Regions from separate parts of the Shewanella sp. 5_MG-2023 genome, predicted to be linked through region 4. Evidence: predicted binding sites of a transcription regulator. Region 4 holds the regulator's gene; each other region holds the start of a gene.

Region 1 (8,218 bases), on a different contig from region 4:
TTATCGTGCTCATTGTCTCGGCTATTATCTTACCGGGTTTATTTGTCGGTTTGATTGTGGCGGTGTTTCAGGCTGCCACCTCCATTAATGAACAAACCTTAAGTTTCTTACCGCGTCTATTAATGACCCTGTTTTCACTGATGTTTTTAGGCCATTGGCTGGTGCAAACCATGATGGATTTTTTCTATAATATGGTGGATATGATCCCGCAGGTTATAGGTTAGGTCATTGGATATTCTGTTCGAGGAAATTAGCCAAACCATTGCCGCCTATATTTGGCCGCTGTTTCGTATTTCTTCAATGCTAATGGTAATGACGGTCTTTGGCGCCAATACGACTCCGTCGCGGATCCGCTTATTATTGGCGATGGCCATCACCATTGCCGTTGCGCCGGTACTGCCAAAAACAGCATATGTGGAGCTATTTTCATTAACTGCAGTATTTGTTTCAGCTCAGCAGATTTTAGTGGGCACAGCTATTGGTTTTGTGACCATTTTAGTGATGCAAACTTTTGTATTAACAGGGCAAATTATTGGTATGCAAACCAGTTTAGGCTTCGCTTCCATGGTGGACCCAGGCTCCGGTGAGCAAACCCCGGTAGTGGGTAACTTCTTTTTATTGCTGGCGACCTTGATTTTTTTAAGTGTAGATGGTCATTTATTGATGTTTAAAATGCTGGTGGCCAGCTTTGAAACCATTCCGGTTTCAACCGAAGGCTTTAGCATTGCCAATTATAAAAAACTTACCGAGTTTGGCAGTTATATGTTTGGCGCGGCGTTAACCATGTCAATATCAGCGATTGTGGCATTATTGCTTATTAACCTCTCGTTTGGAGTAATGACCCGGGCTTCACCGCAGTTGAATATTTTTGCCATCGGTTTTCCAGTGACTATGGTCAGTGGCTTATTTATTCTCTGGCTGACCCTAGGCCCTATCATGTCTCATTTTGATCAGGTGTGGCTGCAAGCCCAGCTGCTGATGTGTGATATTTTACAACTGACCTGTCACATTGACGGTTCCATAAGCCAGTAGGGACAAGATGGCAGAAGATACCGGTCAAGAACGCACCGAGGACCCCACCGCCAAGCGACTGGAACAGTCCCGTGAAAAAGGTCAGGTCGCCCGCTCTAAAGAGTTAGGAACCGCAGCAGTATTATTAGCATCTGCTGTGGGGTTTGCGTTTGTTGGCCAAGATCTGGCGCGCAGCTTACACAGCGTGATGACGCAAATGCTCACCATGGAGCGGGATCAGATCTATGACACCAACTCTATGTTCCTAGTTTGGGGGGTTATTGGCGCTGAGCTTGCTTGGCCATTATTCAGTTTCATTGCTTTTCTCGCCTTTATTGCCTTCCTTGGCAATATTGTCTTAGGCGGTATTACTTTTTCGGTTAAAGCTTTTATGCCTAAGGGCAGTAAAATGAACCCTGCTAAAGGCTTTAAAAGAATGTTTGGCACCCAGGCCTTAGTTGAACTAACTAAAGGTATTGCTAAATTTTTGGTGGTGGCAATATCGGCGTATTTTTTATTGTCGTTTTATTTTTACGATATTTTGACCTTATCTATGGGTCATTTACCGGGAAATATTTACCACGCGCTGGATCTATTGGTATGGATGTTTATTTTATTGTGTTCATCAATGCTATTGATTGTGGTGATTGATGTGCCATTTCAAATATGGAACCACAATAAACAGCTTAAAATGACCAAACAAGAAGTTAAAGACGAGTATAAAGACTCTGAAGGTAAGCCTGAAGTAAAAGGCCGTATTAGGCAATTGCAGCATGAGATGGCCAATAAACGCATGATGTCTGAAGTGCCCAATGCCGATGTGATTGTGGTTAACCCAGAGCATTACGCTGTGGCAGTAAAATATGATGCTAGTCGTTCATCTGCGCCATTTTTAGTGGCAAAAGGGGTTGATGATGTGGCCTTTAAAATTCGCGAAATAGCCCGAGAGCACGAAGTGCCAATTGTATCAGCGCCGCCGCTAGCCAGAGCCATATATCATACAACTAAAATTGACCAACAGGTACCGGAAGGACTATTTACCGCCATTGCACAAATCTTAGCTTACGTATTTCAGTTAAAACAATACCAAAAGGGTCGCGGTAAACGTCCAAAACCTATTCCGCTTAATCAACCTATTCCGGATGATTTAAAACATTAGCTGCGGTGTTTTTAGGCACTCAAACCGCAACAGATGCTATTAACTAATAGCTTGGCTTAGTAATTGCATTTCGCTGATGTCAGCGTCAAAAATATTACGAAAGGGTTTACGGTTAATGGATGTAAAGACAGCGCTAGGTCAAGCAAAGCAAATACGATTTAGCACATTCAAAGGTATTGGTACCCCTTTATTGGTGCTGGCTGCATTAGGTATGGTGGTATTGCCGATGCCGCCATTTCTGCTTGATATTCTATTCTCCTTTAACATTTCCCTCGCTTTAATCGTGTTACTTGTCGCTATTTATAGTGATCGCCCACTAGATTTTGCCGCATTTCCGACTGTTTTACTGGTGGCCACCTTATTACGCTTAGCATTGAATGTGGCCTCAACACGAATAGTGTTACTTGAGGGGCATAACGGTGGTGACTCCGCGGGTAAAGTGATTGAAGCCTTTGGTTCGGTGGTGATTGGCGGTAACTATGCTGTGGGTTTAGTGGTGTTTTTAATCCTGATCATCATCAACTTTGCCGTAGTAACCAAAGGTGCGGGGCGTATTTCAGAAGTGAGCGCACGTTTTACCTTGGACGCCATGCCGGGTAAACAGATGGCCATTGATGCCGATTTAAATGCCGGTACATTAACTCAAGATCAGGCACGTATTCGCCGTGCTGAAGTGACGAAAGAAGCTGACTTTTATGGCGCGATGGACGGTGCGTCAAAATTTGTGAAAGGGGATGCTATTGCTGGGATTATGATTCTGGTGATTAATATCCTTGGCGGTTTTGTCATCGGCATGGTGCAGCACGGCTTGGATTTTTCAAGCGCGGTGGAGATTTATACCTTACTGACCATTGGTGATGGTTTGGTGGCGCAAATACCCGGATTGCTTTTATCTATCGCCGCCGCCTTGATGGTGACGCGCCAAAATGAGTCTGGCGATATGGGCGGGATGATGATCAGCCAAATGTTCCATAGTCCTAAGTCTATGGCCATTGCATCAGCCGTGCTTTTTGTTATGGGTGTTGTACCTGGTATGCCACATTTCGCGTTTTTAACGTTTGCATTTATTACCGCAGGCGCAGCTTACTTTATTTATAAACGCAATAACGACAATAAAACCCTTGCGCTAGAAAAAGCAGTTAAAGGCCCAAGCGATGTCAAAGAGGCTGAGCCCAAAGAGCTAAGCTGGGAAGATGTACATCATGTAGACACCATTGGCCTTGAAGTGGGCTATCGACTTATTCCGCTGGTAGATAAAGGTCAAGGCGGCGAGTTACTCAGTCGAATTAAAGGGGTACGTAAAAAATTATCGCAGGAATTGGGCTTTTTGGTACCGGCAGTGCATATTCGTGACAACTTAGATTTATCCCCCAACTGCTATCAAATATCCTTAATGGGCGTGGTAGTTGGCGAAGCAGAAGTAAGACATGATTGCGAGTTAGCGATTAATCCAGGTCAGGTTTACGGCAAGCTTGATGGCATAGAGACCAAAGATCCAGCTTTTGGTTTAGAAGCCGTTTGGATAGCTCCAGCACAACGTGAACATGCGCAAACATTAGGTTATACCGTGGTTGATACCGCGACTGTTGTTGCTACTCATATAAGCCAGTTACTGACCAATAATGCGGCTAAATTATTGGGCTATGAAGAAGTGCAGCAGTTAATGGATATGCTATCGAAAAACTCGCCGAAGTTAGTGGATGGCTTTATACCAGACGTTATGCCGCTAGGTTCAGTGGTAAAAGTGATGCAAAACCTTCTTAATGAAGGAGTTTCTATCCGAGACTTGCGCACAATCGTGCAAACACTGTTAGAATACGGCAGCAAAAGTAATGATACTGAAGTGTTAACCGCTGCAGTACGTATTGCCTTGAAACGAATGATAGTGCAAGAGATCTCTGGGCCCGAATTGGAAATCCCTGTCATAACATTGGCGCCAGAGTTGGAACAGATGTTGCACAAGTCTATGCAGGCAACCGGCGGTGAAGGGCCCAATATTGAGCCAGGCCTTGCAGAACGTATGCAGAAGTCATTATTAGATGCTTCTCAGAAGCAAGAAATGGTCGGTCAACCAGCCATTTTATTGACATCAGGCATGCTTAGGTCAACTTTGTCGCGGTTTGTGAAATACACCATTCCTAATTTACGGGTTATTTCTTACCAAGAAATACCCGATGAAAAGCAAATACGCATAGTATCTGCAGTTGGGCAATAGCAATGACTTTCAGTTTGAAAGAGGTACGTAGTGAAAATTAAACGATTTTTTGCCAAGGATATGCGCTCAGCATTAGCTCAAGTCAAAGAGACTTTGGGCTCTGACGCGGTGATCATGTCGAATAAGAAAGTAACTGGTGGCATCGAAATTGTTGCAGCAGTTGACTACGATGAGCCTAAAGTTGATGTTGCAGTAAAATCGCCCGTTGCAGCCTTTATGAATGTGACTGAAGACCGTGTGTCAATTGGTGCTAATAAACCTGCTATTAAAGCACACACTAAAGTCAGCCCACCGCCAGTAGCTGATTCATTACAGGCGTTATTAGAAAAGCAGCATAGCCGCCTGCAGCAACAAATTTCCCAGCAACATGAAGAGCCGGAATTACCAGATTGGGCTAAACAGTTAGAAGCAAGCAAACCTGCAGCTAAAGAACCAAGACAGCATCAGCAACACATTGAGCCGTCTAGATCTCCAAATAAAGGTCATTCAGCTGAAATGGAAGCAATGCGCGAAGAGATGGCGTCACTGCGTGGTTTGCTAACTCATCAAGTTTCTTCATTAATGAAAGAACAGAAAAAACGCACCGATCCTGTGGGCGCGATGCTTGAAAGCAAATTAATTGCCGCAGAGTTCTCGCCTGCTGTCGCTGCCAAGTTATCCAGCCTAAGTCAGCAGTTTTCTCCCGCCGATTTAGTCAGAGCCTTACCCCAAAGTTTGGCCAACCTGCTCGATAACCAAGGTGACGATATTGTGCGCACTGGTGGCGTAGTCGCATTTGTCGGTCCAACTGGTGTCGGCAAAACCACTTCATTGGCTAAAATTGCTGCCAGATTTGCCGCTCATCATGGCCCAGAACAAGTTGCGTTAATTACCACAGATCATTATCGTATTGGAGCCTTTGAGCAATTGGCAACTTATGGCAAAATAATGGGCTGTCCAGTTAAACAAGCACATGATTTAACTGAATTAGAACAAATTCTTTATCAGTTTAAGAATCGTAAGTTAGTATTGATTGACACTGCGGGTATGGGGCAACGAGATTTACGCCTTTATCAGCAGTTAGATGATTTGATGGCAAACACCAGAATACCCATTCGTAGTTATTTGGTGATGTCGGCAACCTCTCAACGAAGAGTGTTACTCGATGCCGTAGAACATTTTAAAAGAATCCCGTTATCTGGGTGTATACTGACAAAATTAGATGAGTCAGTATCTATTGCTGGCGCATTAAGTGTATTAATCCAAAATGGGTTGCCACTAAGTTATGTTACTGATGGGCAACGTGTTCCAGAAGATATGCAGGTTGCCGATACGCTTTCATTAGCAAGACAAGCGTTAGCAGCACTTAACGAAACAAAACCTCAAACGTCACCTGACACTGCGTGGTCAAATGACATGGCCTATGCATTCGAGTAAAGATATGACCCGAGATCAAGCAAGTGGTTTACGTATGATGAATCAACCAAATAACGATAAAGTAAAAGTAATTGCAGTCAGCGGTGGTAAAGGCGGCGTGGGTAAAACCAGTGTGTCGATTAATACCGCGGTAGCACTTGCTGAGAAAGGCAAACGGGTTTTAGTACTCGATGCCGATTTAGGACTCGCCAACGTTGATGTGATGTTAGGTATTCGAGCTGAGAAAAACTTATCTCACGTATTATCTGGCGAAGCAGAATTAGACGACATTATTGTTCGAGGCCCGAAAGGCATTGGTATTGTACCTGCCACATCAGGCACTCAAGCGATGGTGGAATTGACCCAAGCGCAACATGTTGGATTAATTCGTGCCTTTAGCGATATGAAAACCCAGTTTGATATTTTAATCGTTGATACCGCAGCGGGTATCTCTGATATGGTGCTGAGTTTTTCCCGTGCCTCACAAGATGTATTGATTGTAGTTTGTGATGAACCGACATCAATAACCGATGCCTATGCCCTGATCAAAATATTAAGTCGTGAGCACGGTGTGTTCCGCTTCAAAATTGTGGCAAATATGGTGCGCAGTTTGCGAGAAGGCATGGAGTTATTCGCCAAGTTAAGTAAAGTAACCGATAGATTTTTAGATGTGGCTTTAGAGCTTGTTGCGACAGTGCCATTTGATGAAAATTTACGTAAATCAGTACGTAAGCAGAAGTTGGTTGTGGAAGCATTTCCAAAATCACCAGCAGCCATTGCTTACCACGGTTTAGCCAATAAAATCATGAGCTGGCCTGTGCCACAGCAGCCTGGTGGTCATCTAGAGTTCTTTGTTGAACGTCTTGTTCAGCGCAAAGAAGTAAAAGAGGATACACCGAGTGAATAAAGCCGCCGCGTATACTCAGTTTGATAATAAAACCTCAATTGTTGAACAGTATGCACCGCTGGTAAAAAGAATTGCACATCATATGTTGGCAAGGCTGCCAGCATCGGTACAACTTGATGACTTATTGCAAGCTGGGATGATGGGGCTGCTGGAAGCATCATCAAAGTTTGATGGCTCTAAAGGCGCCAAATTTGAAACCTTTGCTGGGATCCGAATTCGTGGTTCGATGATCGACGAAATTCGCCGTGGTGATTGGGTGCCGCGCTCGGTACATCGTAACCAACGCCGTGTTGCACAAGTTATCGATGAACTGGGTCAAGAATTAGGTCGTGATGCCAGAGATACTGAAATCGCAGAAAAATTGGAAATATCTCTTGAAGAGTATCACCATATTTTAAACGATGTTTCAGTAGGAAAAGTTATTGGGATTGAAGACTTAGGTGTTTCAGAAGATGTGATTGTGTCTGATGAATTAACTGAGGATGAAAGTTTTGATTCTTTAGCCGAAGTGCAGTTTAAATCGGCATTAGCACAAGCAATTACCACATTACCCGAAAGAGATGCGCTAGTTTTGTCGCTATATTATGACGAAGCGTTAAATTTAAAAGAAATCGGTGCCGTTCTTGAGGTCAGCGAGTCGCGTGTTAGCCAGATTTTAAGTCAGGCAATGCTGCGTCTCAAAGGCAAACTCAAGCATTGGACACAGGTATAATTACTAATAAGAGCAACGAATTAAGCTCACCGGAGGAAACCTTGGACAAGAATATGAAGATACTGATTGTTGATGATTTTTCAACAATGAGACGTATCATAAAGAACTTGTTGCGAGACTTGGGATTTAATAATACTCAAGAAGCAGATGATGGCAATACCGCACTACCGATGTTACAAAAAAGCGATTTTGACTTTGTCGTAACCGATTGGAATATGCCGGGTATGCAAGGGATTGATTTGTTAAAAGCCATTAGAGCTGACGATTCATTAAAACACTTGCCAGTATTAATGGTAACAGCAGAAGCAAAACGTGAACAAATTATTGCCGCAGCGCAAGCTGGCGTTAATGGCTATGTGGTTAAACCTTTTACCGCAGCAACGTTAAAAGAAAAACTCGATAAAATCTTTGAACGTTTAGCCTAAGCAAAGGATAAGTTATGCAGGCAGCAATATCAGGGCTCATAGATCTTGAGCAAGCCCAGCAACTTGTTAAATTGCTTGAAGATGGACAACAAGAGCAAGCTGATGCGGTCATTCGTGACCTGTCAGTGCCAATACAACGTGAACTGTTTGATGAAGTTGGCAAGCTGACCCGTCAGTTACACAGTTCACTAAATGACTTTCAATTGGATACCCGTCTGGTTGAACTTGCTAACCATGAAATACCCGATGCAAAAGAAAGACTCAACTTTGTCATTGATATGACAGAGCAAGCTGCAAATAAAACCATGGATGCAGTTGAAGAATGTTTACCTTTGGCCGATACAATAATAAATAACATTCAATCGGTCACGCCAATGTGGGACAAATTGATGCG
Region 2 (8,218 bases), on a different contig from region 4:
ACCAGAAACACCAATTTCACAGTAATCATCAGCTTTCTTAAACTGCCACATGCTGTGCTCATGCCACTCACCTTGGTAGACTAGACAGTTATGATCAACAAGTTGTTCAGGTCGAGAAATATTGCCATGTTGGGCAATATATTCTGGCGATGCCACTAATAAGAACTGACACTTCATTAATGGTCTTGCAACCATACCTAATGGTAGCTGCTCAGACATAGTCAAAAGTAAATCTAAACCTTCACTAACCACATCAACTTTATGATCCAGTAAGCTAACTTGTAGCTCAAGCTCTGGATGTCGTGCCATAAACTCAGGTAATGCAGGAATAATATGCATGGTACCAAAAGACTGAGAAATACCGACTTTAAGTACACCACGGGTGGCATCATTTAGATTATGCACACTAGCAACGGCCTGCTCTGCATCACGTAATAACTCCTCACCTTGTATGTAAAGCAAGTTACCCGCTTCAGTTAAACTTAAACTACGTGTAGTACGTTGGATGAGTTGAACCCCAAGTTTATGTTCAAGATCAGCAACCTGAGTACTTACTTTGGACTTAGATATACTCAACCTTCTGGCAGCGGCACTGAAGCTCCCAGCTCTAGCAACATGAGTAAAAATAGCAATAGGTTCTAATAGTTCTAACATTGGAGTCGCCTTAAGCTGTTTACGACATTAAAAATATTTTTTGAGTTCCAAGTAATGTCGCTTATTACAGACAATGCTGCATAAACGCCACCTACTTTATATGGTTCTTTAAACGTTGCGCCACTCACCCAAAAAAAAATTAAATTTCGATAGTCCATTATCATGAATAGCCAACCAAAACTAAAACAACAAGTTAATTGGTTAACGCCATACAGTTTTATAGTTTTAGGAGTATACCAAAAATTGTATAAATGGCTCTATATTTATAATATACAATTTTTTTATCAGAACAAATCTACGATAAACTGTAATATTAATGACATTTTCTCAACTTGAACGGTGGCAATTAGACAAAAAACGACTAGCTCGGCTAGCATATCTCGCTACAAAGTAGCGCAAATAACAGATTGTTAACTAGAACTTGATTGGCGGGTGAAGTTTTTGATTGGTAATTTAAGCGGGAATGGTTTAACCAAAAAGCCCCTGCACAAGGTACAGGGGAAGGTCAGGTGCATTTTGACAATGCTAGAACTTACAAGGTTACCGCTACTCAGTATCTGATAATGTCGCTAATTCATAAGAAGATAGCTGTGGGATGGATTGACGTAATTCACTTTCAAGCACCATTAACTGCTCAAAGTTACCGCAGACTTTTTTGGCTTTAGCTTTTATGGCCTCTGATTGCTCAGAAATCTGCAATTCAACATCTTCACCGATTCTTTCCATTTTGCTTGAAAAGGCAGTCATTTTTTCATCAAAGCTTCCGCCTTCTGAAGACATCATTTCAGCCCCTAGCGCCATCATAAAACTACCCATGGAGTTTTTAATCATTTGCTCCATTTCTTGTTCAAACTCTTCATTAAATGCTTCTTCTAACGAAGACTCTGTCGCGCCAAGATAAAACTTATCCCCTTGTTGATATGCTGCTTGGTCAACACGGCTTTGAATTCCAGCTAAAAGCTCATCCAATTTAGCCGCTGTGGCATCTCCAAAAATAGGGGTTAATGCCATGCTCACTGCATCTGTTGCCAAAATAACAGCATCATCAACTAAATCAATTACCTCTGGGATCTGTTTAGATACTTGCTCAGAATAATCAGCTAACAAAGCTGCTTGCTTATCATTTAGTGCAACTTGGTTGCCATCAATATATAACTTTCCAAGTTCGACTCGGTAAACCTCAGCGCCTTTTTCGCTAAAGGATAATTTTTGTGGCTCAACGGTAACATCATAGTTTAAGGTCACGTTGCATTGATTATCTTCAAGGGACATTTTGGCCACCGCAGGCGTCATAGCCCCTGCGGTAAAAATCAAACCAGTTAGTGCAATACTTTTAAATAAACCTTGGGTATTCATTAGCTCTATCCTTGCTGTTAATCGTTATGTAGATAATCAATGGGGCGAGTGGCTAAACTGCTCACTAAGCTACTGCCAACGTTTTGATATCTAGTTTCAATGTTAATTAGACTGATACCAAGTTATTGCACAGGCTGTGCCAAAAACATAAATAAGCTTTTTATCAACAACTTAAAGCAGATAATAACTAATAGGTTTAGCTTTTAGATTTGGATTTATATTAACTATGTGTGAAATAAGCCAAATGTTGGTAATTTTCATCATCGCTATTTTATAAGTGGGTTTAAGAATAGAAGATTTTCAACAATCGTGGTGAGAATACGGATATGACAATATATGACTTCAAGCTTAACATTTGAAAATGGGCATAAAAAACTTGCCCAGCAACATAAGCGAGTTTAAAAAATTGAGCGACCTAATGATTGTGATAAATGCTCAAGCATGCGAGTGCCTGCCAGTGAGTTGCCATTTTGATCAAGTTCAGGCGACCATACGCAAATAGACATGTCCCCAGGGATCACCGCAATAATGCCGCCGCCAACACCACTTTTACCTGGCATACCTACCCGATAAGCAAACTCACCTGCGCCATCATATAAACCTGAGGTAGCAAGCAGTGCATTTAGCTGTCTGGTTTGTACTGGGGTAACGATTTGATCCCCTGCTAGGCTTTTACCGCGATTGGCGAGATAAAGCATCGCTTTTGATAAGTCAGCGCAATTCATTTTTAATGAGCAGTAATGAAAATAGCTCTTTAATACTGTATCAACATCGCCGTTAAAATTACCAAATGACTTCATTAAATAGGCAATAGAGGCATTACGGGCACTAAACTGAAATTCTGAATTAGCCACCACTTTATCAAAAAGTATGTGAGGGTTTTCGCTCAGGTTTCTAACCACTTCAAGCAAGTGATGCTTAGGTGCACCAAGGCGCGCTTGAATTAAATCTGCTATCACTAATGCACCAGCATTAATAAATGGATTTCTTGGAATGCCTCGTTCAAGCTCAACTTGAACCAATGAGTTAAACGACTGACCTGAAGGCTCTTTACCTACCCTGCTCCAAAGTTCATCTTCGGAGTACAAACTTAGCGCTAAAGTAAGGCTGAATACTTTGGAGATAGATTGAATGGAAAACGGCTCAAGATAATCCCCAGCGCCAATGGTGTGACCATCTGCGCCAGTGACTGCTATTGCTATTTTGTTTGGATCTACGTCAGCCAATGCTGGAATATAATCTGCGACTTTCCCTAAACCAATAAGTGGCCGAACCTTGTCGACCACTTCATCAAGCAATATTTGCTCAGGCATTAGCTATATTAGCCCCACCAGATGTCGTACAGTGCACTAACTTCAAGTTGTGGCACTTTTTTCGCTTCCCAGAAGGCTTTAACAGCAGCAACATCTTCTTCGGTACATTTACCGATCTCTTGTGTTGCAATAATGCCTTCCCACATTTTATGACCGCCGCCATGGAAACCTAGCTTACGAGGTTCAATGACTTGTTCAATGAACTCATCAACAGCTTTATCAATATCTGCTTCAGAAATTGACTCATCAAAAGTCCAGTTGATATCAAAACCAAATTCTTGGAATTCATCAACGCGTAGTTTCTTACGTAAACGGCGAGTTCGGGTCTTAGCCATGGTTATTTCCTAGTTAGTTGATTAAATAGCTTATTTTAACAATATTTTATTATAATTATGCAATACGTTCGAACATTATGTCCCAAACGCCATGACCTAAACGATGGCCGCGGGCTTCGAACTTAGTTAGCGGGCGATGTTCTGGACGTTCAACTACAGTATTGGTTGCTGATTGGTTTTTATAACCTTCAGCCACAGACATCACTTCTAACATGTGCTCGCTGTAGTTTTCCCAATCTGTTGCCATATGGAAAACACCGCCAATCTTAAGCTTACGACGAATTAATTGCGCAAATTCAGCTTGCACAATACGGCGTTTGTGATGACGTTTTTTGTGCCAAGGATCTGGGAAAAATAATTGTACTCGGGCAAGTGAGCCATCAGCAATGCTGTTTTCAAGCACTTCCATCGCGTCATGATGATAAACACGTAAATTAGTAATTTCGGCTTCACCGGCATCAACTAAACATGCGCCAACACCTGGTTTATGTACTTCGATACCAATGTAGTTTAACTCAGGAGCCGCTTTAGCCATTTCAACTAAAGATGCGCCCATACCAAAACCAATTTCTAATACGGTATCAGCATCACGCTTAAACACTTCAGCTAAATTAATCGCTTCTGGTGTGTAATCTAAACCCATTGCAGGCCAATGTGCTTCAATTGCGTTTGCTTGGCCTTTGGTTAAACGGCCTTCTCTTAATACAAAACTTCTGATTTTACGAATATATTTGCCATCTTCGTTAAATTCAGCGGTGGTAACGTCGCTCATGTATGCCTCATCATTTGAATAGCGTTTAAATTGCCGACTATTCAAAGTTTCATCTTTGTTCCAATAATAGTGGCTAAGTATATCTTAAAATCACCATGACTAAAGTATTTATCAGTTAACAGGCTCCCTTGTTTATAGAATATTCTCCATATACACTGCGCTGATGAAAAAAGTTAACTCCTTTTCTGAGCGGATCACCGCTTGGTACGATTTACATGGACGCAAGACCTTACCGTGGCAAATCAATAAAACCGCATATAGAGTGTGGATTTCAGAGATCATGCTGCAACAAACTCAAGTTGCCACTGTTATCCCCTACTATGAAAAATTCATGCAAAGCTTTCCTGACATTAAAGCCCTTGCCAATGCCAGCGAAGATGATGTACTGCATCATTGGACGGGGTTAGGCTATTATGCCCGCGCCCGTAATCTGCATAAAGCGGCTAAAACAGTTTGTGAGCAACATGCAGGCAAGTTTCCTGAAGCGCTAGATGAAGTCATAGCCTTACCGGGTATTGGCCGCTCGACTGCTGGGGCCATTTTGTCATTGTCCCTTGGTCAGCATCATTCAATATTAGATGGAAACGTTAAACGGGTACTTGCCCGTCACGGCGCAATTGAAGGTTGGCCAGGTCAAAAAGCAGTTGAACAACAATTATGGCACTTAACGGATAAGTTAACCCCGCAAAAAGATGTGGTTAAATTTAACCAAGCCATGATGGATATTGGCTCTGCGGTTTGCACTCGCAGTAAACCCAATTGTGCTCAATGCCCTGTTGCAATTGATTGTAAAGCGCAGCTTGCTGGCCGACAGACAGAATTCCCCGGTAAAAAGCCTAAAAAAACCATTCCAGTAAAATCTGCATGGATGCTAGTACTGCATAAAGATGGTGAAGTCATTCTTAATAAAAGACCACCAGCAGGCATTTGGGGCGGCTTATGGTGTTTTCCTCAATTTGATACTGAGGCGGCGCTGCTTGCACATATCAATGCTAATGGGTTTAATCACAGCAGCAATGAATATGCCGCAGCAAAAAACAACAATAATGAACAATCACAATGGCTTGCAGGATTTAGACATACTTTTAGTCATTTTCATTTAGATATTCAGCCTATCTTAGTTAATCTCGGCGAAAATCAACAATCGCCTCAAATTGACTCAAGTGTAATGGAACAAAATCAGACACTCTGGTATAACATACATCATCCCGCGAAAGTTGGATTAGCCGCAGCAACTGAGCGGATTTTATCTAACTTAGCCGCTCTTTTAGCAGTAGATCCCGTCAAGGAATCCCTTTAAGGAATAATCATGGCTCGTAATGTTAATTGCGTATATTTAAAGAAAGAAGCTCCAGGTTTAGATTTTCAACTTTACCCTGGCGATCTAGGCAAGCGTATCTTTGATTCAATCAGTAAAGAAGCGTGGGCACTTTGGCAGAAAAAACAAACCATGCTAATCAATGAAAACAAACTTAACATGATGAATGTTGATGACCGTAAACTACTTGAAGATAATATGGTTAGCTTTTTATTTGAAGGCAAAGATGTTGCCGTTGAAGGTTATGTACCTCCAAGTGAAGACGAGTAACTAAATAGCTAACCCCTTATCTAGCTGAATAGCTTAAGAGCCTACTTTAAAACCGCTAACGGCGTGTTGATATAAAGTAGGCTTTTTTATTCGCATCAATTACCAATCACTTTTGAGACAATTGTAATTAACTTCCCCATAGCTTTTAAATAGTTGTTACTCCACAGCCTATTCACAAAAGTTCCCTAAATTTAGTTAAAAATCTTATTTCGTGAGCTATTAATCAAAAGTAAAAAATTATAACACTTTCTGTTAGTTACACTGCATTATTATCGATTATGCCAAGGTATACTGCCGCTATAACTAATTTCAGAGTGTGCCCATGCTAAAGCCAATACTTTATACAGCATTGACCTTGTCACTGCTTTATTCAATCAATAATGTTAATGCAGACCCCATGGGGATGAAGCCAATGCCAGTGGCAGATGCGCCATTGGGTTATATCATTCATAATCCCTATGAAAATGCCCCACTAACGGCTTTAGTGACTCTTAATGGCCATAAAATTTCCAATGTGGATGTCACCATACATGCCAAAGGTGAAACTGGTGTCAGCATAAACTATCAAGTTGATGATATGCGGGTAATGGATGAAGGTGGAGTGCCAATTTTTGGTCTCTACCCTGCCTTTATGAACACCTTTACAATTAAATGGACTGAAAACGGCAAGCAGCGCAGCCACGAGTATCAAATGCTAACCCCAGACATTGATATGGGCTTTTCAGAAAGCCAGTGGGCTAAAGCGCCCATCGTCGAAGTAGAACATGTTGACGCTGACTTTAAAGACCGCCTTTATTTTGTAAACTGGACCAATCCAGACGGAAAGTCGGGTCAGTTATCCCACAATAACCCTGATGCACCTGGGGCGTTTTCTTGGGATGGGAAACCAGGATTTTTCATTATCGATACCGCCGGTGATATTCGTTGGTATCTGAATCCTTACACCACCCATAACTCAAAAAATTATGACAGCGCAGGTTACGCCATGGGCATGAACGTCACTAAAGACGGCAACATGGTGTGGGTACAGGGCCAAGGCTGGAAAAAAATGTCATTAATGGGAAGAATGATTTCAGAGCACAATTTACCGGGAAATTTTATCGATGCATCACACGAAGGGATTGAAGCTGCCAACGGCAATATCTTTATTCGCGCCGCCGCCAAAGATTATCGCCGCGCTGATGGCATGTTAGTCAACACCATACGCGATCAAATCATTGAGGTTGATAACACAGGTAAGTTAGTGGATTACTGGGATTTAAACACTATTTTAGACCCACTGCGTGATGCGGCATTATTATCCCTTGATGCCGGTGCAGTTTGTTTAAATATCAATATTGATCAAGCTGGCCATCAAACCACCTTAGACGATTTAAAGAATGCCCCTTATGGTGATATTCACGGAGTAGAAACAGGCCGTAACTGGGCCCATGTCAATTCAATAGATTATGACCCTAAAGATGACAGCATCATCATTAGCTCGCGCCATCAATCAGCGGTAATCAAAATTGGCCGCGATAAACAAGTTAAATGGATATTAGGCCCTGAAAAAGGCTGGAGTGACAAGTTCCAAGATAAGCTACTCTCGCCAGTTGATGCTACAGGTAACAAACTTAGCTGTAATGAAAAGGGTCGTTGCCGAGGCAGTGATTTTGACTTCTCATACACCTCCCATACCGCTTATCTTGTTCCTGAAAAGGGCACTTTAACCGTATTTGATAATGGCGATGGTAGACACCTTGGTCAGCCGATGTTTGCCAGTGAAAAATATTCCCGCGCGGTTGAATACAAAATTGATGAGGCCAATAAAACCGTTACCCAAGTATGGCAATACGGTAAAGACGAGTTGGGTTATCAAGGCTACTCGCCAGTAACATCTATCGTTAAATATCAGCAAGATAAAGACAGCATGATGAGCTACTTTGCCTCTGCCGGTTTATTTGGATTAGGTGGCGGTTATGGCAATATCAAAATGGATGACACCACGGGTAAAGTTAAGTCTATTTTAGTTGAGCATCGCTATGGCGAAACCAAGCCCGCTGTGCGCATTAATATTAATAGTCACGATATGTTTGCCACAGGCTACCGCGCCCAAGTAATACGTGTAAACGAGATGCTTAAATAGTGAGTCGCTTCTTATTCAATAACAGTTACCCAGTAACAAGTATCCAATAAGAATTATTTAGTAAATGTTATTCAG
Region 3 (8,218 bases), on a different contig from region 4:
TTAACTAAAGAGCTTAAGCGTTTTGCTGACAGCTGCTCGGGTACGAAAGTCACCCTGCCACAAAGTAACAAACTGGCTAGATGATTTTCATCCCAATGCTGAGCATTCACAATAATGGGTAAAGCCGTATTCGATAACAAACGCTCAATAAATGCTTGCTGCAAGGGTTGTAACTCATTGGTTAGAAATACTAAACATGATCCGTTTCCTTTAAGCACATTTTGTTCTAGTTGGCTAAGGCTTGTTACTTCTACACATGCCTGAAACTGATTTAGTTGGATTTTATAATCTGTCAGCAATGCATTGTTATTAAATGATGGGTCACAATAGATATAATTAACCATATGCTTAACTCCTTACTGCATGACGAGTTGACGGAATAACGTTATTTTCAATATGTTGCCAAAGGGACGACCCCATGACATTTGAGTCTTGAATGACATATTTATTTCGCTCAAACCAGACTTTTTTGGCATGTTCTAAGGCATCATTAATAGCTAATCCTTTATTACATAGCACATTTACCAGCGCTATCGTGGCGGTGACACTGGCTATCGCTTGCTGTAATTGTGCCGTTGATAAATCGGCCTCAGCAATGTCTTCAGCCCGCCAAAGTTGCGCCAGTACAGCAGCAGACAAATCAGCTTGACCAAGCTTTGCCCCCACAAATGCCTCAAGTTGGGTAGGCAGATTAATCTCTGCAAAGTTAGCTTCATGTTGGCCATTAAAACGCAGTAAACCTACCCGAGTACTGACACGAGGGTTGATTTCTGTCTCCCCCTGCAGGCCTTTAAAAATAGCAATATCTGCCGCTTCTCTTTGGCAGCTATCCTTTGCCAAAAGCGCTGCCACTTGATGATGCAATTTATCTAATCCAGGATGAAAATAACTGCGTAGGCTAAATGCTGCATTACACGGGTTAACGCAGCGAACAGACATTTGAATAAAACTTCGTAAACCCAACTCTTGATGTAAAGCGCGGCAATCATTTAATACTGGAATAACATCTGCGCTGTTAAGGTAAATCAGCCCTGTTTTCGCTAACATTTCTGCGGCGGTTTCGGCGTTGTCACATTTAGGAATATCTAAAGCCGCAATATATGATTCAACATGACGACGATGAGGTAATGATTGACTATCTCCATGTAATACAATGGTTTTACCTTGTTTAGCCAGCATTTTTGCCGCTAATAATAACCAAGGTAACTGCTCGCGCTTACCGGCATATACCGGCCAATCAATATCTGCTTTAATAGTTTTCCACTGAGAAGAAACCAACTGCTTTAGCCCAGACGCTACACCAGCAAGTTCTTCAACTGACTCACCTCGCACTCGCATAAGCATCATCGCTGCCGCCATTTGCGCAGTAGAAATGTCACCACTTGCAAAACCTTTAATCAAGTAAGCGGCTTCAGCAAAATTCAAACTGCGGCTACCTTTAACCCCTTTGCCCATTGCTTTGATGAGCTTACGGCTATCAAAATCAGCGGCATTAAGCATATCTTGCGTTTGTTGCTCAACCATAAGCCACCTCCACAAAATCTGTTGGCTTGGCTTTTATATCAGACAATAAGCCAGCTAATTCTTGACCCACTGCAACCACTTCACCAATGATGATTAAGGTTGGGCCACTGTCTTTAATTAATGTCGCTTGCTTGGCCATATTGCTAACATTGGCATAAGTGATTAACTGATTAGGTCTGCCGCCATTGGTGACAAGTGCCACGGGTAAGTTTGCCTCAGCTTTAACAGACATAAGTCCTGCTGAAATTGCTGCTGCTTGCTCCTTGCCCATGTAAAAAACTAAGGTAGATTGTGCTTCTAATAAGCCTTTCCAATGAGTTGGAGCCTGATCTAGCCCATCATTTGTAATGCGGGTACCAGTGACTAACGTGACTGAACGAGCCATGCCGCGGTACGTTAGCGGAATACCTGTGGTTGAGGCGCAGCCTAAAGCTGCTGTAATACCAGGGGTAAATCGGCTAGCGATCCCTAATTTAGCAAGATACAGAGACTCTTCAGCCCCGCGCCCAAAAATATGCGGATCGCCACCTTTTAAACGTACAACTTTGAGTCCTTGTGTGGCAAGCTTTGCTAGTAAAGCGTTTATATCATCTTGCTTATAACTTGGCTGACCACAACGTTTACCCACAAAGTGGCGCTGACAATCTGCAGAGACTAATGAAAGAATATCGCTGCTGACCAAGCTGTCATAAACCAGCGCCTCAGCTTGAGACACTATTCTGGCGGCTTTAATGGTCATTAAATCTAATTGCCCGCAACCTGCACCGACAATTTCGACATCACCCGAAATCAAATCATTATTAGCGGCTGCGCTATTAAAGTTAATTAGCTTATTCAATGTATGACTCATTACGCCACCTCCTCTTGGGCTGATTTACGTTCTTGCTCTGACAACTCAGTCGTTATCTCAGCTAAAGCAATATGCCAAATATCATTGGCACATTGACCCACTTCACTGTGGCAGCTACCACATTGTCTGCCGCAGCCTAGCTCTGTTTGGGTTTCATCTAACGCCTTATCAAAATCTGCTTGTGTGATATCAGTGTTAATCGCTGTGGCGCTAGTAAAATCAGATGCTAAGGCACGTTTACTGAATACTGCATTATCAAGTTTTTGCAGCATGGCATATTCAATATTGGCTTGTGTGACACCGGTACAGGCGCAAATTAGTGGGCTGTTACCAGCTTTAATCAGCTGATGTAATTGACGCATTAATGCAACATCTACTGTTTGACCAATAAGCAAATTCATCGCTTCAAGGGAAACAGCGACCTTTGTGCGACTTAACAGTTTCAGTGATACCAACAAGCCGTTACTGATATTGCAATGCACATGGATAATTTGCTGACTAGCAAGGGAAATTGTCCATTTTAAAGCATGTACCGTTGACTGGTAAGCAAATGCTGCATCTGTATTTTCAAAACCGATGTGATAACAACTGCCAGTGGTTAATGTTTGCTGAACATTCCAGTTCAGGCCTTGCATGTGTGGATCATGCAGACCAAAAACGATCCCTTGCAATGTCACAGCAACTTTAGTTAACGACACGGGTTGGCATTTAAACGCTGGCTGTTTTGAGTAAGGGTCAAACTGACTATCAAGTGGGGTATTAACGCCCTTACCTAACGAGAACTGCTCAGACCAATGCATTGACATAAACCCCAAGTCTGGCGCTTGGGAGTCATCTGCAACCACTCTTGCCACGGCAAAATTGGTTATTGATAAATTGGGGGCAGCAAAAGTTACCAAGTCGTCTTCAATTAATTTTAATTGCGCTAAAGTCGAAGGATGAACAGCAATAACAGGCTCTGGGATACTGGCTCTAAGCGCCGCAATATGACCTGTGCGGGTCATGGTGTGCCATTGATCTCGGCTGCGACCACTGTTTAAGCGTACTTGCCCAGCTGGCAAAGGGGCTATTTGGCAATCTGCAGTGGTTTCAATAAATTGCGCTTTTGATGATGCGGTGGCGAATATGCCATCGGCAAACAATCTTTGCTTATTGCCCCCTATGGCACCATGGTTAGCAGCAGGCCACTGCGTCGGTAGTAACTCATCATATTGCTCATCCGTTAAATCAGCCAAACCGCTTAAATCAAACTGCTTGCCTGGAAAAGATTGCTTTACAAGCTTAGATAACTGGGCAAATTCTTTAAAAACGGCAGCACTGTTTTTAAAGCTAAAACTTTGTTCAAAACCCATCGCTTTTGCGACTTCTGCCAAGGCCCACCAATCAGCTTTTGCAGTGCCTTTAGCTTGTATAAAGCCACGTTGGCGGCTAATCACTCGCTCACTGTTAGTGACAGTGCCACATTTTTCAGACCAACCCTGTGCAGGTAATAACACATCGGCTAATTGCGCAGTCGCAGAGTCTTGTGTTATCTCAGACACCACCACAAAAGGACAGGTTTCTAATGCCGCAGTTATTTTTGCAGTATTAGGCAATGACACCACTGGATTAGTGCCCATAATCCACACCGCTTTAATTGTTCCATCTGCCATAGCATCAAATAATTCAACGGCTGTGAGACCCTTATCAGTCGCGATCACCTCAGACTGCCAAAAATCTCCTAACACTTGACGCTCCGGCTCAGAAAACCCCATATGACAAGCAAGTTGTGTCGCTAAACCGCCCACTTCACGCCCACCCATGGCATTCGGTTGGCCTGTAAGTGAAAAGAAACCACAACCTTCCTTACCAACCTGACCAAGAGCTAAGTGACAATTGATTATCGCATTGCTAGTGTCAGTGCCTGCAATAGATTGGTTTACCCCTTGGCAGCTAGCTGTCATGACTTTTGCGTGAGAGATAAATAACTGATAGAAATCCTGCAACTGAGCAATAGGCACTAATAACGCTTGGGCAAGTGTTTCAACATCAGTGGCTTGACTGGCAACGTGTGCTAAGGTTTGAGTGAAGTTTTCAGTGTGCGCATCAATATATGGCTGATTTAACGCTTCATTTTTGGCAATGAAATTCAGTAAGCCATTAAATAATAACGTATCTGTCCCCGGCGCGATTTGAAGATGTAAGTCTGCTTGGCTTGCCGTAGCAGTTTTAGCTGGGTCAATTACGACAATTTTAGTGCCATAACGCTGGCGGGCTTTAATCATCCGCTGAAATAAAACCGGATGGGTCCACGCTGCGTTTGAACCCACTAATACTATTACTTGTGCCTGTTCAAAATCGTCATAACAACCCGCTACAACATCCTCTCCATATGCGCGCATGTGCGCACTTACAGCAGAAGACATACAAAGGCGTGAATTGGTATCAACATTCGCCGTGCCAATAAAGCCTTTGGCCAATTTATTAGCCACATAGTAATCTTCAGTTAAAAGTTGCCCTGATAAATAAAATGCAACTGAGTCTGGTCCATATTGCGCAATAGTTTGTTTAAAGGTGTCAGCAATTGTCGTGATAGCTTCAGGCCAAGCAACTGACTTACCAGACTTATATTTGGGATAACGTAAACTATTTGGCTGGACTAAGCTTTCTAATAAACGCTCACCTTTGGCACATAACTGACCTTTATTAGCTGGGTGAGTACGATCACCTTCAAGCTCAAATCCAATGTCGTTAAGACTGCTAGGGGTTACACTTATTCCGCAGCCGACGCCGCAATAAGCACAACTAGATTGGATATTAGACATGCAACTTCCCTTCACTGACTCAAATTCAATGACAATAACGTCGCAAATCTCGTGCCAATTGCTAACTTAATGATTTACAAACCGTTTACAAATAAGGCAAATTTAAAATCGCTACTTTTGTTCAACAAAAGTGCACCAAGCCGCACCAATAACGCACATGTCGTTGAAAACAAAAGAAAATTAATACCACTTTAGAGGTATACCGTATAGGTAGTGTGATAAATGCTAAGCCATGAATTGAATATTCATGTGGAATTATTCTTTGAGCTAATGTCGGCGGAAATATAAAAGTTATTTATAAACAGCAAAACTGGGGCAATAAAAAAGCGCTGAATTTCAGCGCTTTTAAACTTTGCTTAAAGCTAAATAATCATCAGTTATTTAGCAACGCGGCCATCATCATGGCAGCTATCACAAGTCGGTTTTTCACCAACATTCATGTCATGTGGTGCGTGACAGTCTTGACACATTAACATGCCATCATGTGGCGCATGGTTTTCATCCATTTCCGCAAGTGTTCCGTGACAGTCTTGACACTGCGCGAACTCATGCTCACCGTCAGCAGATGGCTCGCCATCAGCATGACAACTTTCACAGCCACCCATTTCAGCGTGGAAATCAGCTAAAACTTCATCTGCAGCGAATGCATTTGATGACAAAGTTACTACAGCTAAAGCTGCTGCAAACATTGCTACAAGTATTTTATTGCTCACTATTATACCCTCCAGTTACGATAGTCAAAAAGGCTCTAATAGAGAGACCTTTAATCGATATCAATTTTCAGAACGACTTTTTTAGGCTCAGTTATAAACTTAGCTAACACTGGTTAATTTAGCAACACTAAATAGTCAGCGGCAAAATTCAATCATCATCTCTGACACCTAAAAAGCGTTACATAATGTATCACCTTGAAAAGAAGGTTATATTAACGAGTTAAAATAAAAAGGGAAGCAATAAAAAAGGAGCTATTAAGCTCCTTTTATAACCAAGATCACATTATTAACTATTTCTAAGGGCGCTAATACGTTTTTCTAGTGGTGGATGGCTCATTAAAAAGTCTGTCATTGAACGTTTACCGTTAATACCTAATGCTGACATTTGCGCTGGCATTGCACCCGTTTCTGGGCCAGTTTTTAAACGCTCTAATGCCGCAATCATCTTATCTTTGCCAGCAAGCTTGGCCGCACCTTCATCGGCTTTAAACTCACGAATACGAGAGAAGTAAGCCACAACCATAGACGCTAAAATACCAAATAACATGTCAAGTACGAAAACCACAGCCATGTATGCAAACATACCAAGACCTTCACCCTCTTCATCATTACTCGCAACGAAGTTATTCACAATACCTGCAACAACACGAGCGGCAAAAATAACGAAGGTATTCACGACACCTTGAATAAGGGTCAAGGTGACCATGTCACCGTTAGCCACGTGGCTAACTTCGTGAGCCAGTACGCCTTCGATTTCATCTTGGGTCATACCGTAAAGTAAGCCTGAACTCACAGCAACTAGCGCGTTATCTTTACTTGGGCCCGTTGCAAATGCGTTCATCTCTTCAGATTGGTAAATTGCCACTTCTGGCATTTTAATCCCAGCTTGCTGCGCTTGACGAGCAACGGTGTCAACTAACCAACGTTCAGTATTATCACGAGGGTTTGTAATAACTTCACAACCCATGGTTTTCTTCGCCATCCACTTAGAGATAGCTAAACTGATAAATGCGCCGCCAAAACCAAACATAGCAGCAAAAATTAATAAACCACTCATGCTTGATGTGCTTACACCAAGCAGAGACATCACAATCGAAGCAACTAGCAAAATGGCTAAGTTGGTGGCGATTAGTAAACCGATACGTAACATTACAACTCCTAACTGGCATTCATGCCGACATAAACTCAACGCCTGAGCTCAATGCTCAAGCTGACTTGAACGCAAAAATATTATTAAACACTTAACGACATAATATGTCCTAAAAAAGATATTTCAAGCGTCTAATAGAAAAAACTGACATAAAATGACAGATTAGTTAAAAATACCACACTAAGCCTAACCTCAGCTAAATGCTTAACTTAGTAGCGGGCAGAGTCTAGGCAGCTAGTATTAATCGAAACTTAAATCTAACCAGCATTTGCTAGAAAGCCTAGTGTTTAGCGGATAGATGGCGATTAATCTTTGTTAATATCGTCACTAAGGAGCAGAACAATAACTAATTTAATTAGTTAGCAATTTATAACCCTCATTCAGCCCAGTATCCCTTTTATTCATAACCTTACCTTGAACGCTGCGAGTGAGTTAACTGTTAAGTTTAGCTAATGGCTATTCATTCATAATGGGGCTTCCCGGTCATTGACATTAATCAGCATGCCGTCAACTTATAAATACCCATTTAAGTGAGTGGAGCACTCATGTCTACATAAGAGTATCAGCCAATAAAAAAGCGTTAAATCCCATAAGAATTTAACGCTTTCTTTATCACTCAATCCAGTGAACTCATTCAGTAAACTGACTCTAATTCATTAAAAAGTGTAGCTCAGTTTAACGTTAAAGTAGCGACCTGGTTGAGAATAAGTCTCTTCAGTCACGCCCATATTACCCATTAAGAACTTTGACTGACCCGCTACATCGGAATACTCAATATATTCTTTATCAAACAGGTTAAATACGCCAGCGCGTACCGTCCAGTTATCATTCACATGGAAGTTAGCCGTCAAATCAAATACTGCGTAGCCTGCCGTGTTATACACTTCGTTGAAATCCATACCTGGCAGTGCAATAGGGAAAATATCTAAATCCGTTGTACGATCCATTTGATCAGCAAAGCGCATGGTTAAGCCAAAGTTAGCTTCAGTGTTACCTAGGTAAGTATAATAATTTACTCCCAAGTTACCTTTTAATGGACTTACGCTATTTAAGTAATCGCCGTTCTGATCTTCGCCATGGGTGTAAGCAATGTTACCCCATAGTTCAAATTCATCAGTAAACCAATGACTCATAGACATTTCAGCGCCATAAAGAGTCACTTTGTCATAGTTGATAT
Region 4 (8,218 bases):
TATAAAATCAATTCGTTTTGTCTTTACTGGCACTAATGACATCCTTTCATTAGCACCGGCCTTACACTGCCTTTTGGCATTCCTGCGACCTATTATTATTGTTAGTCCCTGTTGCAGGTTTCAATTCAGTGATACTGCAATCATGGGGGGAATGCAGTCACTGAGCTTGAATAAAATTGACAAGCTTGATTGTTTAAAAGCCTTTATCGTCGGAATATTAGCTTCTTAATAAGTGCACTTGGGGTGGTGCGCTTATCGAATCAAACCTGCCGGAACAGTCTTAAAATCCATTCGTTTCGTCTTCACGGGCACCAATGACATCCTTTCATTAGCACCGGCCTTACACTGCCTTTTGGCATTCCTGCGACCTATTATTATTGTTAGTCCCTGTTGCAGGTTTTTAGCTTACATAGCTGCTTTATATCAGCTTTTTATGTAAATAAAATTGACAAACCTGAGGGTGAACAGCTCTATATCTTACAATAGATTTGTCGCTAATTAATTGCCGATGGGGGCAGCGTTTAATCCAATCAAGTTTGTCGGAACTGTGTTAATCCCCACTAATTGCTATTAATCGATAACAGCTGCTGATTCAGCTGAGATAACTTAAGTTGTAAGTGAGCTATCTCTGACACTAAAGCGCTTTTCTGTTTAGCTTGTGTACGCTTGCGAGTGGTCACGCCCTCGGCATTAGTTTTTGATGTCATCGCGGTTTCTTTATTTTTAACCCATTGGTAAACCGTTTTTGCTGAGATGCAGTATTGCTTAGCAACATCAGAAATTAATCGATTATGTTGCTTCACTTCAGCGATCACTTGCTGCTGAAAGCTCTCGGGATAAAACTTTGTTTGTGCTGACATATTAGCTCCAAGCATTTAAAAGCGATTAACTTCGTCGGCTTAACGATAAGACTATTCTACTTCCCATAGGCTACAGCCTACATGCTTATAAAAGTGGCACTGATTACGACAAAGATTCAAACATGTGTGTAATAATTTCATCATCGACTCCTGCTGATATTCAAATTTATAAGGCTTAAATTTCTCCACTAAATTGGTCAAATTAAAAGCTACCTCTTTAGTGATACGTAACTCAATGGAATACTTGTGCCAATTATGAAATAAATATTTTACCCTTTTATTACAGTGACTTATTTTTTTAAAGTGTTAGCTCTAAAAAGTGAGCGTGAAACATCTTGGTGCAAAAGTACTATTTTGGTGCGAATTGGTTTTAATTGGTAAACAAAAGTAACCATTAAAACTCTATGGTTTTAAGGCACAAAAAAGCGGCAATAAATGCCGCTTTTTATGCTGATGAGAGAGGGGGTTTTACGGCGCTACATTAAGAAAATGGTCGCTAAGCCTAAAAAGGCGAATAAGCCAATCACATCGGTGACTGTGGTTAGTACCATACCGCCAGCCAATGCCGGATCGATATTGAGTTTTTTAAGTATGAGCGGAATACTGGCCCCCGCTAGTCCGGCAACGGTCATGTTAATGAGCATCGCGCCGCCAATGAGACCGCCCAGTGCCATATCACCTTTCCATAGCCACACTGCAAAGAAGACCAGTACCGACCACATGAGGCCATTAAGAAAACCAATGGCTAATTCTTTACCTATAAGCCAACGGGAGTTACTTTGACCAATATGACCCAAGGCGATACCACGAATAACCAGAGCTAAGGTTTGATTGCCTGCCACACCGCCCATACTAGGGACAATAGTCATTAAAATCGCGATGGTGGCAAATTGCTCTAACGTGCCTTCAAACATATTACTTACTGATGCAGCAAGTAAGGCGGCAAACAAGTTAATGGTAAGCCATAGCGAGCGTCTGAAGGTGCTTTTCATTACTGGGCCAAAGGTATCTTCATCGTCATCCATACCCGCCATCCCCATCATTGAGTGTTCGGCGTCTTCACGAATAACATCGACCACATCATCAATGGTAATACGGCCTAATAATTTTTGCGCTTCATCTACCACTGGGGCCGAAATCCAGTCATGGCGTTCAAATAATTGCGCCACTTCATTATCAGGCATGTCCACAGGGATGCTTTCTAATTCAGGATCCATGATGCTGCGAATGGTTGAATTAGGATCACAAGTGAGTAGATCGGCAAGGCGCACCCCACCAAGCACATGATCGTTGCGATCAACCACATATAAGGTATCTGTGGTATCGGGTAGGTTGCCGCGCTGGCGCAAATAGCGTAATACCACATCAATATTAACGTCAGGACGCAAAGTGACCGTATCAGTATTCATGATACTGCCAGCGGTGTCATCAGGGTATGACAGTGCTTGTTCGACGCGATGGCGGTCTTGACTGCTCATGGATTGCAGTACTTTTTTATAAACAGCATCTGGCAAACTTCTTAAGATGTAAGCCAAGTCATCGGTATCCATCCCTGAGGTGGCTTGGGCTACTTTTTCTGGGGTCATAGCGCTGATGAGTGAATCTTTTAACTCTTCACCGAGTTCTTCTAGGATTTCACCCGCTTGCTCATGATCAATCAGTTGCCATAACACTTGACGAGTTTTCGGCGGTGATGATTCAAGAATTAATGCGACATCGGAGGCGGCCATGTCATGAAGCATATTTCTGACATGAACAAACATACCGCTACCTAATGCTTGTGTAAGCTGATTAAGACGTTGTTCGGTCAGTTCGCTGTCGATGACTTCAATACCCATTGGCTACTCCTGAAAAGACGATGATGAAATGTTAACTTAACTCACCGAAAAGAATGAAGAAATTTCTAATATCTGATGGCTTGATGCGCAATTCATAAATACCTAATACTGCTTGGTGGTGTGTTGAGTATAGCTAATAAAATAATGGTAAAGGTGAGTCGCTGTGTTTCCTTGGAGATGTTACTGGGCGCAGGCGGTTAGCTTTCTTCGTCAAATTTATCGTTGATTAACTTGCATACGGCCTCAAGGGCTTTTTCTGCATCACGGCCTTGAGCTTCAACAGTAATGATTTTACCAATGCCACTTTCTAACATTAATAACCCCAATACACTGGCAGCACTGGCTTGTTTCTCACCTTGGATAAGGGTGATAGTTGCGTCAAACTCGGTAGCTAAAATTGCCAATTTAGTCGCCGCTCGCGCATGCAAGCCTAGCTTGTTACTGATGGTAATTTGCTTTGAATAGGCCACCGTTTTGGCTGGCGATGTGGTTAGCTTATTCAATGCCAAGCTCTCTATGGCGGGCGCTGACTTTGTGCTTAGAGTTGTTGAAACGTTTAGCGAGCTGATCGGCAATATAAACCGAACGGTGCTGACCGCCAGTACAACCAATGGCAATGGTCAGGTAGCTGCGGTTATTACGCTCTAAATGTGGCATCCAAGTGTCAAAAAGGTTTTCAATTTGCCAGATAAACTTATTCACCAAAGGCTGTCGCTCTAAGAACTCTTGCACGGGCGCATCTAGGCCTGTGTAGGGCCTTAACTCAAGCTCCCAGTGCGGATTCGGTAAAAAGCGCACATCAAACATAAAGTCTGCTTCAGCCGGCATGCCATGCTTAAAGCCAAATGACTCAAAATGTACCACTAATTCTTTATCAACACTGCCTAGCAAGATTTGCCGAACATGATCGCTCAATTCGTAGATATTAGTTTGCGAGGTGTCGATATAGTGATCAACCATTTTGGCTATGGGTTCGAGTAACCGCCCCTCAAGCTTAATGGCTTCTTGTAACGAAATTTGATTCTTAGACAGTGGGTGTAATCGGCGGGTCTCACTAAAACGCTTCAGTAACACTTTATCGTTGGCGTTTAAAAAGAAACTGGTAATGCTGGTATCGTCAGACAGTAAAGCAATTTGCTCTTTGAGTACTTTGCCTTGCTCTTCGATATTACGCACATCGACGCTAATGGCGACAAGCTCGTTACTATCTTTAAGCTGTTCAAGCAGGCTGCCAATCAGTGGCAGTGGCAGGTTATCAACACAGTAATAACCTAAATCTTCAAGCACTCTCAGTGCGACTGATTTTCCTGAACCTGAACGTCCCGATACGATGACAAGTTTCATGCAGTAATAACCTGATAAAGTTCTGTAGCGTCATGACTCTTTCGAAGTCGTTTAAGTATCAATTTATCACTGAGTTTCTCTGCCATGCTAGATAATGTGCTTAGGTGTTGCTGGCACTGATCTGCAGGTACAAGAAGCGCAAATAAAATATCTACAGGTTGCTTGTCTATGGCATCAAAGGCGATTGGCTCTTCGCATTTGATTAAAATAGCAATGGGTTCTTCGATATTATCTAAGCGCCCATGTGGAATTGCTATGCCATTTCCTATACCTGTACTGCCCATTTTTTCACGCGCTATTAGACTTTCAAAAATAGCCTGTGAAGAAAGGGTTGGGTACTGGGCAGCCATTAAATTGCTGATTAATTCCAGTACCTTTTTCTTACTGCCCGGAGTGGCACAGGTAGTGCACGCCGGCTGCAGGATGGTACGAAGTTCCATCGTTAATGCTTAGTGAGTTTCTCTTTATGTTTAATTACCTGACGGTCTAGCTTATCTATCAGGGCGTCTATTGCCACATACATATCAGCGTTACGCGATACAGCAAACACTTCACCGCCTTTTAGGTGCAGTTTGGCTTCGGCAATCTGTTGTAGCTTTTGAACATCGAGCACAACGTGAACATTATTGATCTGTTCGAAGTGTCGTTCAAGCTTTGAAAATTTTGTTTGCACGTATTCCCGTAAAGATTGAGTTATTTCAATATGGTTTCCAGTCAGGTTAATTTGCATAGGTCATCCTCCAATAACAAAAGTTATAAGCTTTTGCGTTGGTTTGAGGGAGGGATGAGCATTGCCTCTCGATATTTGGCTATCGTACGTCGAGCAACGTTAATCCCTTGTTCAGCCAATAGTGTCGCCATTTTACTATCACTAAGAGGCTTTTTCGGGTTTTCTGCAGCTACGAGCTTTTTAATAAATGCGCGAATTGCTGTAGAAGAGCATTCTCCACCATCATCGGTACTTACATGGCTTGAGAAAAAATATTTTAGTTCAAAAAGTCCACGGGGGGTATGCATGTATTTTTGGGTCGTGACCCGTGAAATGGTCGACTCGTGCATTTCAACCGCTTCAGCAATATCATTGAGCACCATCGGCTTCATGGCTTCTTCACCGAACTCAAAGAAACCTTGCTGAAATTGTACGATACAGTTAGCCACTTTTAGTAAGGTTTCATTACGGCTATCGATGCTTTTGATAAACCATTTGGCTTCTTGTAAATGACCACGAATAAATTGGCTGTCAGCTTGGCTTGAACCGCCTTTGGCCATAGCTGCATATTGCTGATTAACGCCAATTTTAGGCATGTTATCGGGATTTAGCTCGACCACCCAGCGACCATTCTTTTTAAGTACAGTAACATCAGGAATGACGTACTCATCTTTAATGGGGGTAATTTGCAAGCCTGGACGTGGATTGAGCGTTTGAATAAATTCAATGGCTTCACGTAAATCATCTTCTTTAAGCTTGGTTTTACGCATCAGTAACCTAAAGTCACGACCGGCGATTAAATCAAGATGATCTTTAATCAGTAACTTAACATTATCTATGCAAGGAATTTCATTAGGGTATTGGCCTAATTGAATTAATAGACACTCACTTAAATCTCGCGCTGCAATGCCGACGGGATCGAAGTGTTGTACCCGTTTAAGTACAGCTTCAACTTCATCGAGTTCGATATCGTCAGTGCCTAAGGATTGCAAAATGTCTTCAACGCTCTGGGTGAGGTAACCGCGCTCATCAATGGCATCAATAATGGCGGTTGCAATCACTAAGTCATTTTCAGAAAAGGGAGTGAGGTTTTTTTGCCATTCAAGATGCTCATACAAGCCTTCACTGGTTTCGCCTTGAAACGGCATATCATTACCGCTCGATACTGCGCCAGAGCCAGAAGTCGGCGAGGCGGTATACACCTCATCCCATGTGGTATCCATAGGGAGTTCTTCAGGCATAGAATCTTTAGTGAGCGATTCAGTGGTATCAACCGTTGAGGTGTCTTTTTCTATGGTGACTTGGCTATTATCACTAAAATCGGTGTCAGTTTGCAGGGCGTTTTCTTTTACGGGCTCTTTGGCTTTAGTGAATTCGTCTTCAAGCTCTAATAGCGGGTTTGAATCAAGTGCTTGTTGAATTTCTTGCTGTAGCTCCAATGAGGAAAGTTGCAATAAGCGAATCGCTTGTTGCAACTGTGGGGTCATGGTTAAGTGTTGACCCATTTTGAGTTGGAGTGAGGCTTTCATGTACCGCTTGTCCCTAATTGAATTACATCATCGCGACGAACAGTGTGGGCGCTAGTTTATGATCCTAGAAAAATAGACTAGATTAAGGTTTGTTGTTGGCCGCGAATGCCATACTAAAAACTGAATAGTGCTAACTATAGCTTGAATTGTTCACCTAAGTATACCGACCTAACTTGCTGATTGACTAAGATCTCAGCAGGTGTTCCTTCAGCAATCAAGTTTCCGTGACTCACAATATATGCTCGCTCACACACATCAAGTGTTTCACGGACATTATGGTCGGTAATTAGCACCCCTAAACCACGGCTTTTAAGTTGTTGAATAATTTTCTTGATGTCGATTACTGAGATAGGATCTACCCCTGCAAAAGGTTCATCTAATAAAATAAACTTAGGATTTGCCGCTAATGCGCGTGCAATTTCAACTCGGCGACGCTCGCCTCCCGATAACGCCATACCTTGGCTATCACGGATATGAGTTATGTTAAATTCTTCTAATAAATGTTCCAGTTCTTCAATGCGCTGCTCATTTGATAAGCTTTTGCGAGTTTGAAGCACTGCCATTATATTATCGTGTACTGTGAGCTTACGAAAAATACTGGCTTCTTGAGGTAAGTAGCCAATGCCTTTTCGGGCGCGCAAATGCATTGGATCTGCGGTTAAATCATCTTCATCGATCAGAATGCGGCCCTTATCACTTTTGACTAGGCCTACGACCATATAAAAGGTGGTGGTTTTACCCGCGCCATTAGGGCCAAGTAAGCCAACAATTTGGCCGGTTTTTACCGTCAGGCTGACATCTTTTACTACCTGGCGACTTTTATAACTCTTAGCGAGATTTTCAGCGGTTAACGTAATTTGGGTCATTAGTCATTTTGCTCAGCTGCTGGGGCTGACAATGTCGCCTGCGCCTCAGCGTTAAGTGATTCAGTTACTTCGGGTGTTTCAGTTGAGTTCACAGCCTCTACAGCAGATAAATTGTTGTTTTCAATTATAGCTGGTGGCGTGTCATCACCGGGTTTAGCGCTGTCTGGTAAATGTGGTTGCTCATCTTTTTTCTTTTCAGAATCAATCAAGTCTGGGTGACTTTCTGGTTGAAAAATAGTGATAACCCGATCTTCACCAGTACCGGTGCTTTCAGCAATTAACTGCTGCTTTTCAATGTTGTAGCTAATTAGGTTACCAGTAACCTGGCTGCCAGCTTGGTCCAATTTAGCATTACCCGTTAAGGTTAAAATGCTAGTGGCAAGCTCATATTTAATTTCATCGGCACTGGCAGTACCAATACGGCCATCATCTAACTCTTGGGAAAATGTCGCAGGGTTACCTGTGGCAACCATGGTTTTTTGGGTGCCGCTTTCGGTGCCAAATGCGCGTAATTGGTCGGCATTAATGTTAATCGACCCTTGAGTCACATTAACTGGGCCATAGAAGATGACCTGATTGTTTTTTATGTCAGCTTTTTGGCTCACAGCTGCGACTTTAAGCTCTTGCTGTAAATCGCCTTCTTTTGCATAGGCGCTGGCAATACTGACTACACTGAGTAGTGAGGCAATCAAAAGTTTACTTTGCTTCATACGTTCCTTCTACTTGACTTAAAAGTTCAAGTTCTTGAGCATTTAAATCAGCATACAGGCCTAAACCTTGTATATTAAAATCTGACCCAGTAACAAAAATTTGTCTATCTGAGGTCAAAATCATGGTGTTCATATCGAGTGCCAACATGGTGGTTGTCAAAGATTGTAATGGCTCGTCGATGTTTATTGCATCAATAATAACATTATTTTCTAAAACTACTTTGCCTGTTTCATTATTCAGCTTGCCTAAATCTGCGCTTAATTGCCATTCGGCTTCACCATTTTCAGGATAAATAAGGTAGACAGGCTCAGTAAACATGGTTTCATTACTTTGCTGAAAGTGCTCCATGTATTTCGCTGAG

What was found. Region 4 encodes sigma-54, which starts transcription at its own class of promoters, with help from an activator protein. Its sites were predicted from a motif close to GTTGGCACGNNNNTNGNNT; they were not measured.
Region 1: a site for sigma-54 is predicted at 2,221-2,239, ahead of flhA (flagellar biosynthesis protein FlhA). Genes of this name have one in related genera too.
Region 2: a site for sigma-54 is predicted at 2,136-2,154, ahead of Q4557_RS04460 (YggN family protein). Genes of this name have one in related genera too.
Region 3: a site for sigma-54 is predicted at 5,219-5,237, ahead of Q4557_RS00670 (nitrate reductase). Genes of this name have one in related genera too.

Annotation. Positions count from the first base shown of each region.
Region 1 covers NZ_JAUORC010000023.1:18,626-26,843, forward strand. Annotated here, with positions in the region: gene fliQ (flagellar biosynthesis protein FliQ) at 1-224, shown strand, start outside; gene fliR (flagellar biosynthetic protein FliR) at 229-1,032, shown strand; gene flhB (flagellar biosynthesis protein FlhB) at 1,040-2,170, shown strand; gene flhA (flagellar biosynthesis protein FlhA) at 2,286-4,385, shown strand; gene flhF (flagellar biosynthesis protein FlhF) at 4,416-5,801, shown strand; gene Q4557_RS14275 (MinD/ParA family protein) at 5,806-6,687, shown strand; gene Q4557_RS14280 (RNA polymerase sigma factor FliA) at 6,680-7,399, shown strand; gene cheY (chemotaxis response regulator CheY) at 7,441-7,824, shown strand; gene Q4557_RS14290 (protein phosphatase CheZ) at 7,839-8,218, shown strand, end outside.
Region 2 covers NZ_JAUORC010000005.1:190,708-198,925, forward strand. Annotated here, with positions in the region: gene Q4557_RS04455 (LysR family transcriptional regulator) at 1-654, opposite strand, end outside; gene Q4557_RS04460 (YggN family protein) at 1,201-2,010, opposite strand; gene glsB (glutaminase B) at 2,409-3,323, opposite strand; gene Q4557_RS04470 (50S ribosome-binding protein YggL) at 3,332-3,658, opposite strand; gene trmB (tRNA (guanosine(46)-N7)-methyltransferase TrmB) at 3,714-4,430, opposite strand; gene mutY (A/G-specific adenine glycosylase) at 4,594-5,730, shown strand; gene Q4557_RS04485 (oxidative damage protection protein) at 5,740-6,018, shown strand; gene Q4557_RS04490 (aryl-sulfate sulfotransferase) at 6,341-8,143, shown strand.
Region 3 covers NZ_JAUORC010000001.1:150,501-158,718, forward strand. Annotated here, with positions in the region: gene Q4557_RS00655 (ANTAR domain-containing response regulator) at 1-344, opposite strand, end outside; gene Q4557_RS00660 (glycosyl transferase) at 349-1,524, opposite strand; gene cobA (uroporphyrinogen-III C-methyltransferase) at 1,517-2,374, opposite strand; gene Q4557_RS00670 (nitrate reductase) at 2,374-5,178, opposite strand; gene Q4557_RS00675 (cytochrome c3 family protein) at 5,556-5,891, opposite strand; gene htpX (protease HtpX) at 6,178-7,041, opposite strand; gene Q4557_RS00685 (TonB-dependent hemoglobin/transferrin/lactoferrin family receptor) at 7,698-8,218, opposite strand, start outside.
Region 4 covers NZ_JAUORC010000027.1:1,937-10,154, forward strand. Annotated here, with positions in the region: gene Q4557_RS15575 (transposase) at 561-860, opposite strand; gene mgtE (magnesium transporter) at 1,337-2,698, opposite strand; gene Q4557_RS15585 (HPr family phosphocarrier protein) at 2,896-3,168, opposite strand; gene rapZ (RNase adapter RapZ) at 3,194-4,042, opposite strand; gene ptsN (PTS IIA-like nitrogen regulatory protein PtsN) at 4,039-4,482, opposite strand; gene hpf (ribosome hibernation promoting factor) at 4,485-4,772, opposite strand; gene Q4557_RS15605 (RNA polymerase factor sigma-54) at 4,796-6,280, opposite strand; gene lptB (LPS export ABC transporter ATP-binding protein) at 6,415-7,146, opposite strand; gene lptA (lipopolysaccharide transport periplasmic protein LptA) at 7,146-7,856, opposite strand; gene lptC (LPS export ABC transporter periplasmic protein LptC) at 7,843-8,218, opposite strand, start outside.